Regions from separate parts of the Mesorhizobium sp. WSM4906 genome, predicted to be linked through region 3. Evidence: predicted binding sites of a transcription regulator. Region 3 holds the regulator's gene; each other region holds the start of a gene.
What was found. The regulator PhoB, encoded in region 3, activates phosphate uptake and scavenging genes when phosphate is short. The targets are predictions, from matches to a motif close to TGTCATNNANCTGTCAT.
Positions count from the first base shown of each region.

Region 1: phnF (phosphonate metabolism transcriptional regulator PhnF) is a predicted target of PhoB. The motif match lies at 2,072-2,088, and genes of this name have one in related genera.
Region 2: QAZ22_RS19870 (PhoX family phosphatase) is a predicted target of PhoB. The motif match lies at 834-850, and genes of this name have one in related genera.
Region 4: ppk2 (polyphosphate kinase 2) is a predicted target of PhoB. The motif match lies at 1,435-1,451, and genes of this name have one in related genera.

Region 1 is NZ_CP121355.1:2,141,204-2,144,504, forward strand. It holds gene QAZ22_RS10170 (carbon-phosphorus lyase complex subunit PhnI) at 1-916, opposite strand, end outside; gene phnH (phosphonate C-P lyase system protein PhnH) at 918-1,529, opposite strand; gene phnG (phosphonate C-P lyase system protein PhnG) at 1,529-1,990, opposite strand; gene phnF (phosphonate metabolism transcriptional regulator PhnF) at 2,130-2,873, shown strand; gene QAZ22_RS10190 (zinc-binding alcohol dehydrogenase family protein) at 3,204-3,301, opposite strand, start outside.
Region 2 is NZ_CP121355.1:4,167,531-4,170,831, forward strand. It holds gene QAZ22_RS19870 (PhoX family phosphatase) at 1-778, opposite strand, end outside; gene QAZ22_RS19875 (hypothetical protein) at 888-1,274, opposite strand; gene urtA (urea ABC transporter substrate-binding protein) at 1,581-2,891, shown strand; gene urtB (urea ABC transporter permease subunit UrtB) at 3,028-3,301, shown strand, end outside.
Region 3 is NZ_CP121355.1:1,827,289-1,830,589, reverse strand. It holds gene QAZ22_RS08650 (ROK family transcriptional regulator) at 93-1,334, shown strand; gene phoB (phosphate regulon transcriptional regulator PhoB) at 1,637-2,326, opposite strand; gene phoU (phosphate signaling complex protein PhoU) at 2,347-3,054, opposite strand; gene pstB (phosphate ABC transporter ATP-binding protein PstB) at 3,073-3,301, opposite strand, start outside.
Region 4 is NZ_CP121355.1:4,620,882-4,624,182, reverse strand. It holds gene QAZ22_RS22220 (glycosyl transferase family 90) at 1-232, shown strand, start outside; gene QAZ22_RS22215 (aldo/keto reductase) at 239-1,282, opposite strand; gene ppk2 (polyphosphate kinase 2) at 1,544-2,464, shown strand; gene QAZ22_RS22205 (dihydrofolate reductase family protein) at 2,707-3,301, opposite strand, start outside.

The sequences.
Region 1 (3,301 bases), 310 kb from region 3:
TCACATCCTCGCCGAGCTCGGTGGCGCGCAACGCCCGGTCGCAGAGCGCCATGGCCATCGCCTTGCGCTCGCTCTGGCCGAAGACCAGTCCGTAGCCGCGGGTGAATTGCGGCGGCGCCTTGGCCGAGCCCTTGAACTGGTTGACCATCTGGCACTCGGTGACGCGGATCGAGCCCAACGGCACGGCGAAGGGCAGCTCGGGCACGTCGAGCTCCAGCTCGACCCCGCCGATGCGCACCTCGCCGACAAAGGGGTGATTGCGCGCGTAGCCGCGCTGCGTCGAATAGCCGAGCGCCAGCAGGAAACCCTCGTCGCCGCGCGACAGCGCCTGCAGGCGGATGTCGCGCGCCATCGGGAATTGCAGCGGCTCGCGGGTGATGTCGCCAGGCACATGGTCGAGCGGCATCTCGCCGTCGGCCTCGATCAGACCTTCATGGGCAAGGATCGCGGAGACGCGCGGCATGGCTTCCGCTTCGGCCGAGCGCTGCGCGGGCGTCTCGACTTCGGCGCCGGCGGCAAGCTCCGGATCGAGCAGCCGGTGCGTGTAATCGAAGGTCGGGCCGAGTACCTGGCCGCCGGGCAGGTCCTTGTAAGTGGCCGACACGCGCCGCTCGATCTGCATGGCGCCGGTGTCGACCGGGTTGGTGTAGCCGAAGCGCGGCAGCGTGGTGCGGTAGGCGCGCACCAGGAAGATCGCCTCGATCATGTCGCCCCGCGCCTGGACGACGGCCAAAGCCGCGAGCTCGCGGTCGTAGAGCGAGCCTTCGCTCATCACCCGGTCGACGCCGAGCGCAAGCTGCTCGACGATCTGATCGAGACGCAGGGCCGGCACCGAGCGGTCGCCGCGGCGGCGATCGGCAAGCAGGCGATGGGCGTTGGCGATTGCGGCCTCGCCGCCTTTCACCGCGACATACATGTCATGCCTCCATCGTCTTGATGCGGGTGGTGCGCGGCAGGCAAGCGAGGTGGCCGGGCGCCGCCAGGATGATGTCGACGCCGCGCGGGAAACGCTGGTTGTTCTGCTTCCACTGCTCGACGAAATGGCGCGGCATGCCAGTCGGCGCGGTCATCGCCGTCTTCTCGATGCCGGGGCCTTCGAGCAGCAGCGACGGACCGGAAGCGAGATCGTCGACCAAAAGGATCAACGTCGTTGAGCGGTCGGGATATTCCTGCGTGCCCTGCGAGAAACCGTCGAGCGCCGCCATCTCCGCCGGGTTGGCTACCAAAGCGAAATGCGCGTCGGCAGGCGTGTTGGCCAACGGCGCCCCGGTGTGGAAACCGAGCCAGGCCTTCACGGACGCTTCGGCCTGCAGCCGCGGATCGATCCAGATCGGCGTGTCGTTGTCGCATAGCGACAGCGCCACGGCGCCGGCAGTTTTAGACAGCGGCGCCGGCGGATGGGCAAGCGCCGGCAGCGCCTGGACGCTGCCCGGGCGCGCCATGGCGTCCATGATGGCGCGGAATACGACTTGAGCGTTGAAGACGGGATCGGCGAAGCCGCCTTCGATCGATTGCGTGGCGATATCCATCAGTCCTCTCCGCGCACCATGGTGAAGAAATCGACTTTCGTGGCCGCCGTCTCGACACGCCGTTTCTCGCGCGCCGCATCGAGCGCAGCGCGCAACGGCGCGACCAGCTTGGTCTCGACCGCCTCGCGATGAACGGGGTCCTGCCAGAGCGCGTCGGCGATCGCTGCGAGCCTGGCTTTGCCCTTGTCGCGGCCGAGCGCATAGGAATGGCCGACCTGTCCGGAGGGCAGCCGCACCGTTGCGCGGGTGACGGTCGCCTCGCCGACATTGAAGGGCGCGCCGCCGCCGCCAATCCTGCCACGCACCGTCACCAATCCGGTTTCCGGGCCGCGCAGCAGTTCGGCCTCCAAGGGCAGGCCGGAGCCGTTCCAAAGACGCGCGATCTCTTCGGGCGCTGCGTGCGCCAGCGTCGCCATAACGGCTTTTCGCTCGGCCTGCTCGCGCGCTTCCTGTCCTCGCATCGCTTCACTCCTCGCATGGAATGGATTTGTCTATTGATATAGACAACCATACAAATTATACTCATCACGTAACCGGAGTCCATGACGCGTGGATGACAAGGGGCGCAAAAGTTAGGGGCAAGACGTTGGGGGCGGGGAAATGACTGGGCTGGCGAGCAGCATCGAAAGGCGCAACGGCGTGTCGCTGTGGCGGCAGATCGCCGACAGGATTCTGCAGGGGATCGCCAATGGCGATTTCGTCGAGAATGCGGCGCTGCCGCCCGAGGTCGCCTTGGCCGAGCGCTACGGCGTCAACCGCCATACGGTGCGCAGCGCCATTGCCGCGCTGGTGCAGGAAGGCGTGCTAAGGGCCGAGCAGGGGCGCGGCACCTTCGTTTTGTCGCGCAAGCGCCTGTCCTATCCGATCGGCGCGCGGACTCGCTTTTCGACCGGTCTGCAAGGGCAGACGAGCGAGCGGCACATCGCGCTGTTGTCGTCATCGACCGAGCCGGCCAACCGCCGCATCGCCGAAGCGCTGGCCATCGCCAGGGGGGCGGCCGTGATCCGTCTGGAGACGCGCGGCGAGGCCGACGGGCATGCGGTGTCGCGCGCGACGACCTGGTTCGATGCCAAGCGCTTCGCCGGCATCGAGGCCGCTATGGCCGAGACGGGATCGATCACGGCCTCGCTGAAGCGCTTCGGCATCAACGATTATCTGAGGCACTCGACGGTACTGTCGGCGCGCCATGCCGACGCCGACGACCTTGCCGATCTCGATCTGCAGCCGGGCGCCATCGTGCTTGTCACGGTTGCCATCAATGTGACGCTCGACGGCCAGCCTATCCAGTTCGCGGAGTCGCGGTTTCCCGCGGAGCGGGTGGAGTTGAGGCTGTCGGCGTTGTAGCTGGCCTTGTCCGAGACCGTGACTTGATCTGACTCGCACTGATGTCAGACCAACTCCGGTCGCTACTTGTCAGCGGCCTGGCGTTTGAGGACCGCCTTCCCCCACTCCGTCGCCGCTTCGCGGCGCCACCTCTCCCCCTCCGGAGGGAGAGGAAAAGAGTCCGCTGGCGGCGGGAGAAGGAGGGAGCCTGGTTGAGGAGCGTTGGCTGCAAGGCTCGCGCCTTTCCTCTCCCCCGTCGATCGGGGGAGAGGTGTCGAGCGCAGCTCGACGGAGTGGGGGTCGACCAGCGCGGCGCGCCGTCAATTCGGGCCGGGTTCACCGCCCGTCATGTTACGACCCGACCTCGATAACCGCCTTGATCAGCCCCGACTTCTCATGCGCCCATCGCGCGAGATCGCGTGGCGTGCCGGCAAGGGTCGTGCGATGGG
Region 2 (3,301 bases), 2.3 Mb from region 3:
TCGGGTTGCCGCCGAAGAGATCGGAAACGCCTTCCTCGCAGGTCAGAACCGTGCCCCAGGGCGTGACGCCGCCGCTGCAATTGTAGCTGGTGCCGAGTACCTTGCTACCGGTCGCGTCGGCCGAAGTCCGCATCAGCGCATGGCCGGCGACGGGACCGGAGACTGCCATCTCGGTGTTGGCGGTGATGCGGCGGTTGAGCGGACTATCCTCGACGGTCTGCCACTTGCCGTCCTTCAGCATCACCTCGACGATCGAATGGCCCATGGCCACGAGGCCGAGGTCGACCTGTTCCTTCGTCATCGCCTTGCCGGCACCGTCCTCGGTCATGCCGGGGAACATGACGTTCGGCGAGATGTACTCGTTGTTGACGCAGAGCAGGCCGTGGTCGGAATTCACCGAACCCTTGGGCAGCGGCATGAAGGCGATGTAATCGCAATTGTAGCCGAAGCGCTTCTCCTGCTCTTCCGCCGCGACCTTGTTGCCGTCGAATTCGCCCAGGCCGGCCGCGAGCGGGTCGCCCCAGCGCGCGACGATGGTCGTCTCATAGCCTTCGGCGGCGGCGTGGTTCTTGTCGTAGACCCGCTTCAGCTCCGGAAAGCCGAGCGTGGAAAGGGCGGCAGCGGCATGTGTTTCGCCGGCAAACAAGGAGCCGACGAAGCTGCCGCCGGCAACCAGCGCGCTGGAGGCAAGGCCGCCTCTCAGCAGCTCGCGGCGCGAGACGCGCGCTGCAATGACGTCGCGAATAACAGGGGAGGGTGAAGACGGAGAGTTGGCCATCGTGTCTGCCTCTCGGAGTGGAATGTTGACGACACGCGCTGCCTAGGCCGCTTCGGCAACATCCGGATGACATGAGAACGGCGGAACGCAGACGGCAGGGACGCCGCTGCTATCTCCTGGTGCAGGTCGAAGCGGTGAAGGCGCCGTCCTGCTGCTTCATGATGATGTCGAAGGAGGGGGCGTTCGGATCGTCCAGCGTGGCCTGCGTAAGCGAAATAGAGTTACCGCCGCTGGTATAGCCGCCGAGCGGACCGAGCCAGCTGATCTCGCCATTGGCGTCCATCTGGTAGTTGTAGGTTCCCGAGGTGCCGAAGGTCACGGGGCCGCTATAGACATTGCCCTTGATGGTGATGTCGCCAAGGTTGAGGAACAGGCCGAGCAGATAGACCTCGCAGTGATAGACGCCGTCCGGCAGCTTGCCTTCGGCGAAGTCGGCATGGGCGCTGCCGGCGGCGGATATCAAAAGCAGGAAACTCAGGAAAAAGCGGAAGGCCATGACGTCGCTCGGTTGCGCGGCGACCTTGCCCCATTTTGCCGGCGCCCCGCAACAGGCGCGGGCCTGGTTTTCATCCGGTCAGATTAAAGTTTAGGCATTTTTATCATTTGGGCAAAATCTGGGCAGCATTGCGTAAACTTTTCTCAACCTTCGCGCGCTGCAGGAAACACGAAAGTTCGACGGCTACAAGATAACCGGCTGTAAACGCTTCGCTATTTCACTATTTGCCACCGCGCTTCCGCGTCTGGCACGTCGCTTGCAACGAAATGTGGCGATGCAAAAACAACCAGCGTGGGAGCGTGGAACATGAGGGGTAATTTTTCGACAATAACAAAAATGTTTTCGGCCGGCTTGATCGCTGCCGGCCTGTCAATGTCGGCGCCCGCGAAGGCCGCTGAGGACACCATCAAGGTCGGCATTCTCCATTCGCTGTCGGGGACCATGGCGATTTCGGAGACGACGCTGAAGGACGTCATGCTGATGCTGATCGAGGAACAGAATGCCAAGGGCGGCCTGCTCGGCAAGAAGCTCGAGGCGGTCGTCGTCGATCCGGCGTCCAACTGGCCGCTCTTCGCCGAAAAAGCGCGCGAGCTGATTTCGAAGGACAAGGTGGCGGCGGTGTTCGGCTGCTGGACGTCGGTGTCGCGCAAGTCGGTGCTGCCGGTGTTTTCCGAGCTCGACAACATCCTGTTCTACCCCGTCCAATATGAGGGCGAGGAGAGCGAGCGCAACGTCTTCTACACGGGCGCGGCGCCGAACCAGCAGGCCATTCCGGCCGTCGACTACCTGATGAGCGCCGATGGCGGCTCGGTGAAGCGCTGGGTGCTCGAAGGCACCGACTACGTCTATCCGCGCACCACCAACAAGATCCTCGAGGCGTATCTCAAGTCCAAGGGCGTGCCGGCCGAGGACATCATGGTCAACTACACGCCGTTCGGTTTCTCCGACTGGCAGACCGAGGTCTCGGCGATCAAGAAATTCGGCTCTGCCGGCAAGAAGACGGCGGTCGTCTCGACGGTCAATGGCGACGCCAACGTGCCGTTCTACAAGGAGCTCGGCAACCAGGGCATCAAGGCCGAAGACATTCCGGTCATGGCCTTCTCGGTCGGCGAGGAAGAACTGGCCGGTCTCGACACCGGACCTTTGGTCGGCCATCTCGCCGCCTGGAACTACTTTGAAAGCGTCGACACGCCCGAGAACAAGAAGTTCATCGACGACTGGCACAAGTTCATCAAGAACGACAAGCGCACCACCAACGACCCGATGGAAGCCCACTACATCGGCTTCAACATGTGGGTGAAGGCGGTGGAGAAGGCCGGCACCACCGATCCGGACAAGGTCATCGACGCCATGGTCGGCGTGTCGGTGCCGAATCTCACCGGCGGCTATTCGACCATGATGCCGAACCACCACATCACCAAGCCGGTGCTGATCGGCGAGATCCAGGCCGACGGCCAGTTCGAGACCGTCTCGCAAACACCCGGCCTCGTCATGGGCGACGAATGGTCCGACTACCTGCCGGACTCCAAAGACCTGATCTCGGATTGGCGCGCCCCGCTCAGCTGCGGCAACTTCAACGTCGCCACCGGCAAGTGCGGCGGCAAGGGCACCAACTGATCCCGGTCTGGACCTGGTCCGTGACCTCCCAGGTCTGTCGGATCGCGGCGTGGCCCCGCAATCCGAGACCGCTGCCCGGGCGGGCTTTGGCTGGCCCGGGCAAAGCCTTCAAACCTTTGAGAGCCGCTCGAAGACGATGATCCTGTTGCGCGTGTTTGGCCTGATAATGCTGCTGACGATGGCAAGCCTGTTGCCGTCTGGCGCTGCCGAGGGCGATCTTCGCGCCACGATCGCCAAATTCGCGGCCGCCACCGGTTTCTCGGCCACGGAGGCCGTCGTGCGCGAGCTGGCCGCGAGCGGCGATCCGGCCGTCGAAAGGGCGCTTTCGGCGCTGGCCGAGGGCAATCTCTATATCCGCAAGGCCGATTCCCAGATATTCGTCGGTAAGGACGCCGGTGACGGCATCGAAC
Region 3 (3,301 bases):
TTCGGTGGTGTTGTATCCGCAACCGAACCGATCTGGCGTGTCGCCGACGGCCCATGCATTATCAAGAGGCCGCGCTGACCGGGAGGAGAAAAATGTCGGTCGGGATCCGCCACGACGACCTGCGCCGGCGCAACCGCGCCATGGTGCTCTCGGCCGTGCGCCGCGCCGGCCAGCCGTCGCGCACGGAGATCGCCGCGACCACCGGGCTCAGCCACTCGACCATTTCGGCAATTTCCTCGGACCTGATCCAGGAAGGCATCCTGGCCGAGAGCAAACCGAGCGAGGCGGCATCGCTGAAGCGCGGCCGGCCGCAGGTCGGCCTCGCCCTCAACCCCGAGGCGGCCGCGGTGGTGACGGTGGTGCTGTCGCTGAATTTCCTTTCCGTCGCCGTCATCGACTATGCCGGGCAGGTCATCGCCGAGGAGCAGCGGCGCCTCGATACGCTGACCATGCCGCGCGACGAGCTGATCGGCGAATGCGTGGCGATCGTCCGGCGCCGGCTGGAAGACCCCGACCTCGATGTCCGCAGCGTCGCCCGCATCGCCATGGGCATCCAGGGCATCACCGATTCCCATGCGCGGGCAATGCTGTGGTCGCCGATTACGCCTTTGACCGACATTCCTTTCGCCGACATCCTGGAAAAGGAATTCGGCATCCCGGCGACCATGGAGAACGACTGCAACATGATGGCGGTGGCGCTGCAATGGCGCGACCCCAACCGCTATCGCGACAACTTCATTGCCATCCTGCTGTCGCACGGCATCGGCATGGGCCTGGTGCTGAAGGGCGAGCTGTTCACCGGCACGCATTCTTCCGGCGGCGAGTTCGGCCACATGATCCATCGTCCAGGCGGCGCGCTCTGCCGTTGCGGACGCCGCGGCTGCGTCGAGGCCTATGCCGGGAACTACGCCATCTGGCGCAGCGCCATGAAGATGAGCGAGGACGCCGAGCCGGTCGACGTCGGCGACGCCGACATGCGGGCGCTTGCCGCCAAGGCGCGGGAGAAGGACGGCCCGGAGCGCGAGGCATACCGCCGGGCGGGCGAGGCGTTGGGCTTCGGCCTCGGCAGCCTGTTCGCGCTGATAGACCCGGCGCCGGTCGCCATGGTCGGCGTCAGCGCCGCCGCTTTCGACCTGATCGAGCCGTCGCTGCGCGAGGCCATCGCCCAGACCGCCGGTGGCCAGCACTCGGAATCGATCTCCTTCGACACTGAGCCGAACGAACTGCCGCTGATCCGCGAGGGCTGCGCCATGCGCGCGCTGACCTTCGTCGACCAGGAGATTTTCGCCCCGGGCGTCCAGGCAAGGGCGGGCGCCGGGAAGAATGTGGCCTGAGCGGCTTTCCGAATCGCCGGAGATTAGCGAAGGCCTTTTGAGCTTTCGTCATTCCAGGGCGGAGCAGGAGCGAAGCTCCGTCGCGAAGACCCTGGAATCCATGCCGTCACCTTGATCGAAATGCGCAGCGGAGCAGAATTCTGCACCGCAGTGCCGCGTCGACGTCACGGAATGGATCCTCGGGTCTGCGCCGCGTCGCTTCGCTCCTTGCTCCGCCCGTGGATGACGAAGCACGAGCGTCTCAGCTACTCACCAACGCATGCGATCCGGTAGCGGACGCGTCAATTCCACGAACGGTGCGCCTAATCCTCGCGGATTGCGTATCCCGCGCCGCGTATGGTGCGGATGACATCGGGCATGCGGCCGTTGTTGACCGCCTTGCGCAGGCGCCCGACATGTACGTCCACGGTGCGCTCGTCGATATAGATCGTCTCGCCCCAGACATTGTCGAGCAACTGGCTGCGCGAGAACACCCGGCCGGGATGCCGCATCATGAACTCGAGCAGCCGGAACTCGGTCGGACCGAGCCTGATCTCGCTCTTCTTGCGGTAGACGCGGTGTGATTCGCGGTCGAGCACGATGTCGCCGACTTTGAGCACGCTGGAAAGCACCTCCGGCTTGGCGCGGCGCAACAGCGCCTTGACCCTGGCCATGAATTCCGGCGTCGAGAACGGCTTGACCAGATAGTCGTCGGCGCCCGTCGAGAGGCCGCGCACCCTGTCGCTTTCCTCGCCGCGCGCCGTCAGCATGATGATCGGCAGCCGTTCGGTCTCGGGCCGCATCCTGAGGCGGCGGCAAAGCTCGATGCCGGAAACCGCCGGCACCATCCAGTCGAGCACCAGGAGATCGGGCACGTTCTCCTGCAGGCGGATCTCGGCTTCGTCGCCGCGGGTGACCACCTCGACCTGATAGCCTTCGGATTCGAGGTTGTAGCGGAGCAGCACCCCCAGCGGCTCCTCGTCCTCCACCACCATGATGCGTGGCGCGATCATTTAGCAGGTACCTTCGTTTGTCAGGCCGCCGGCGCCGACATCGCCGTCTCGTCCTGCTTCGGACGGTTTGCGGGCAATTGGGTGCCGGTCAGCACATAATAGGCATTCTCGGCGATGTTGGTGACGTGGTCGCCGATGCGCTCCAGATTCTTGGCGCAGAACAGGAGATGCGTGCAGGCCGTGATGTTGCGCGGATCCTCCATCATGTAGGTCAGGAGCTCGCGGAAGACGGAGGTGTATTTGACGTCGATGCGCTCGTCGTCGTTCCGGAGCTTGGCGAGCGCCGTGGCGTCGCCCACCGTGTACTCCTCGATCACGCCCTGGACCTGGATCAGCACCAGCTGCGCCATCGAGTCGATGGAGTGCGACAGGTCGCGCGGCGCGGCGCTGACGCCGACGGAGCCGACGCGCTTGGCGATGTTCTTGGCGAGATCGCCGATGCGCTCGAGGTCGCCGGCCATGCGGATCGCGCCGACCACGCTGCGCAGGTCGTCGGCCATCGGCTGGCGCTTGGCGATCAAGGTGATGGCGCGATCGTCGAGCTCGCGCTGGCGCGCGTCCATGATGGCGTCGTCGGAGACCACGCGCTGCGCCAGCGCGTTGTCGGAATTGAGCAGGGCCTTGGTCGACGCGCCGACCATCGAGCCGGCGAGATCGCCCATGTCACGGATAAGCTGGCTGATCTGCCTCAGATCCTCGTCGAAGGAAGCGACCGTATGGGCCATGATTATGTCCTCGTATGAAACTCAGCCGAAGCGGCCGGTGATATAGTCCTGCGTGCGCTTCTCGCGAGGCGAGGTGAAGATCTTCTCCGTCCGGTCGAACTCGACCAGCTCGCCGAGATACATGAACGCCGTCTGCCGCGACACGCGCGCCGCCTGCTGCATGTTGTGGGTGACGATCACGATCGTGTAGTCGGCCTGCAGCTCGTCGATCAGCTCTTCGATCTTGGCGGTCGACAGCGGGTCGAGCGCC
Region 4 (3,301 bases), 2.8 Mb from region 3:
CCACTACGTGCCGCTGGCGCCGGATTTTTCGGATGCCGCCGACAAGATCGCCTATTTCGAAAAGCGTCCGGCGGAAGCCCAACGCATCATAACGGCGGCAAACGCTTACTGCCGCCGGTTCAGCAACGAAAAGGACGAGCGGGCGGTCTCGCTGCTCGTCCTCTACAAATATTTCGTGCTGAGCGGCCAGATCGAACCCGATCCGGAAGTCTGGCGCTACATCACAGGTTGACGGTTCTCAGATGACACTGCGATCAAGCACCAGGTCGGCCGGGCCGAACCGGTCCTTGGCGGTGAACTGCTGGTGCCAGTATGGGTAAAGCACCGGTGGCCGGCTGACGGCGTCGAGCCGCAAGCGCTCATCCAACGACAGCGTCAGGCTTGCCGCGGCAAGATTGTCCTTCAGCTGGGTTTCGTTGCGGGCGCCGATCACCAGCGAAGAAACGGCCGGGCGGCCGAGCAGCCAGGCAAGCGCCATCTGGGCCGCCGAAACACCGCGCGCCTTGCCGATCTCGACCAGCACGTCGACGATGCGCCACAGCCTGTCCTCGTCGCGGATCGGCGGCTCCGACCAGCCGCCAAGCTGGCGCGCCGTCGGGCTATCGCGGCGGTATTTGCCGGAAAGCAGGCCGCCGGCCAGCGGGCTCCACACCAGCACGCCAAGGCCCTGGTCGACCGAGATCGGCAGCAACTCGTACTCCGCCTCGCGCGCTTCCAGCGTGTAGTGGATCTGCTGGGTGACGAAGCGTGGCTGATGATGGCTGTCGCTGATCGAGAGCGCCTTCATCACCTGCCAGCCGGAATAGTTGGAGCAGCCGACATAACGGACCTTGCCCTGGCCGACCAAGGTGTCGAGCGCGGCGATCGTCTCCTCCAGCGGCGTGACGCCGTCCCACTCATGCAGGAAATAGATGTCGATGACATCGGTCTTGAGCCGCTTCAGGCTTCTTTCGCATTCGCGGATCAGGTGATGGCGCGACAGGCCTTCGTCGTTGGGGCCGCTGCCGATCCGCATGCGCGCCTTGGAGGCGATGAGCACATCGTTCTTACGCTTGCCGCCAAGCGCCTCGCCGACGATCTCCTCCGACAGGCCGCTCGAATAGACGTTGGCGGTGTCGATGAGGTTGATGCCGGCATCGATGCAGGTGTCGATGATGCGCCTGGCCTCCGAAAGATCGGAATTGCCGACGGCGGCGAACGGGCCTGTGCCGCCGAAGGTCATCGTGCCAAGCGTCAGTGTCGAAACCTTGAGGCCGGAACGGCCAAGCGTGCGGTATTCCATGTCAGGTCCTCGCGATTTGTTTTGAAAAGGCGCGACGTGGCGGGCGCCGGAAAGAGGCGGAGGGTATTTGTAGGACAATTCCGGCGGCTTGTCGCCCCGCCATCGATACGGGCCGATCACATATCAGCTAGTCCAGTATGCTGGTCCGCGCTTGCAATAAAACCGTCATTGCGCATCTGTATCTCAGTCGGCTTACGGAGTTGCGTTTCCCGGGCCGGAACGCATCCGAGGCGAAAGTGGCTGGCAGGCAGGAGCTGCGCGATGAACGAACTCAAAACGAATTCCGGAGCCAAGGACTGGCTGGAAGCCGAGCTCGAGGACACGCTCGACGAGGACTATGAGCTGGAGATTTCCGAGCCCGCGCTCTCGCTCGAGATCGCCAGGATCTACAAGAAGTCGCATCCGCCCTCCATCGAGCGGATGACCTATTTCCGCGAGCTGCTGCGGCTGCAGTCGGAACTGATCAAGCTGCAGTCCTGGGTCGCCTACCACAAGAAGAAGCTGGTGGTGATTTTCGAGGGCCGCGACTCCGCCGGTAAGGGCGGCGTCATCAAGCGTATCACCCAGCGCCTCAACCCGCGCATCTGCCGCGTCGTGGCGCTGCCGGCGCCGACCGAGCGCGAGAAGTCGCAATGGTATTTCCAGCGCTACGTGCCGCATCTGCCGGCGGGCGGCGAGATCGTGCTATTCGATCGTTCCTGGTACAACCGCTCCGGCGTCGAGCGCGTGATGGGCTTTGCCAATCCCGAGCAGGTGGAGGAATTCTTCCGCGACGTGCCGGAATTCGAACGCATGCTTGTGCGCTCCGGCATCACGCTGGTGAAATACTGGTTCTCGATCACCGACGAGGAGCAGCAGATGCGCTTCCTGATGCGCATCCACGATCCGATGAAGCAGTGGAAGCTGTCGCCGATGGACCTGCAGTCGCGCGTGCGCTGGGAGCAGTACACCAAGGCCAAGGAAGAGACCTTCGCCCGCACCAACATCAAGGAGGCGCCCTGGTTCATCGTCGAAGGCAACGACAAGAAGCGGGCGCGGCTGAACTGCATCGACCATCTGCTGCAGCAGATGCCCTATGAGGACGTGCCGCATGAGGAGATCACGCTGCCGGAGCGTGTCTTCAACCCGTCCTACGAGCGCCAGGTGCTGCCGCGCGAGCTTTATGTACCGGCGAAGTATTGAGGCGTATTGCCTTCTCCCCGTTCACGGGGAGAAGGTGCCCGAATGGCGGATGAGGGGGCGGCGCCCACCTCGAAAATTGAAGTCGGTAAATCGCTGCAGTCGGTCGTATTGTCGGCAAAATAACTGGATCGGTAGCGCCGCCCCTCATTGCCCTGCCGGGCATTTCTCCCCGTATAGTGACGGGGAGAAAGGGCCTGCCCCCAAGGGTTTCGCCAATCATCACAAGACGTTGGGTCTATTTCCTAATCCCTCCCGATCATCACATGCGTGGCATCGGCCGTCGCGACCTGGCTGGTGCAGCGGTAGCCGAGCTTCGGCATGTCGAGACCGGCGAAAAGATGCTCGCCGGAGCCGAGCAGGAGAGGCGAGATGGCCAGATGCATCTCGTCGATGAGCCTCTCTTGCAGATATTGCCGCACAGTCGAAACGCCGCCGCCGACGCGTACGTCCTTGCCGTTGGCCGCCGCCTTCGCCTGTTCGAGCGCCGAATGGATGCCGTCGGTGACGAAATGGAACGTCGTGCCGCCTTCCATGACGATCGGCGCGCGCTTGTGATGGGTGAGCACGAAGACCGGCACCTGATAGGGCGGGTTGTCGCCCCACCAGCCTTTCCAGTTCTCGTCCGGCCACTCGCCGCGGATCGGCCCGAACATGTTGCGGCCGAGGATCCAGGCGCCGACATTCTCGAAGCTGCGCACCGCGAAGCTATCGTCGATGTCGGTGGTGCCGCCCTCCTTGCCGATCACCATCTCGCGAAAGGTGCGGGTGCCGATCATCCATTTATGCAGGGCTTCGCCGCCGACGCCGAGCGGGGTTTCGAGAGTCTGATCCGGACCG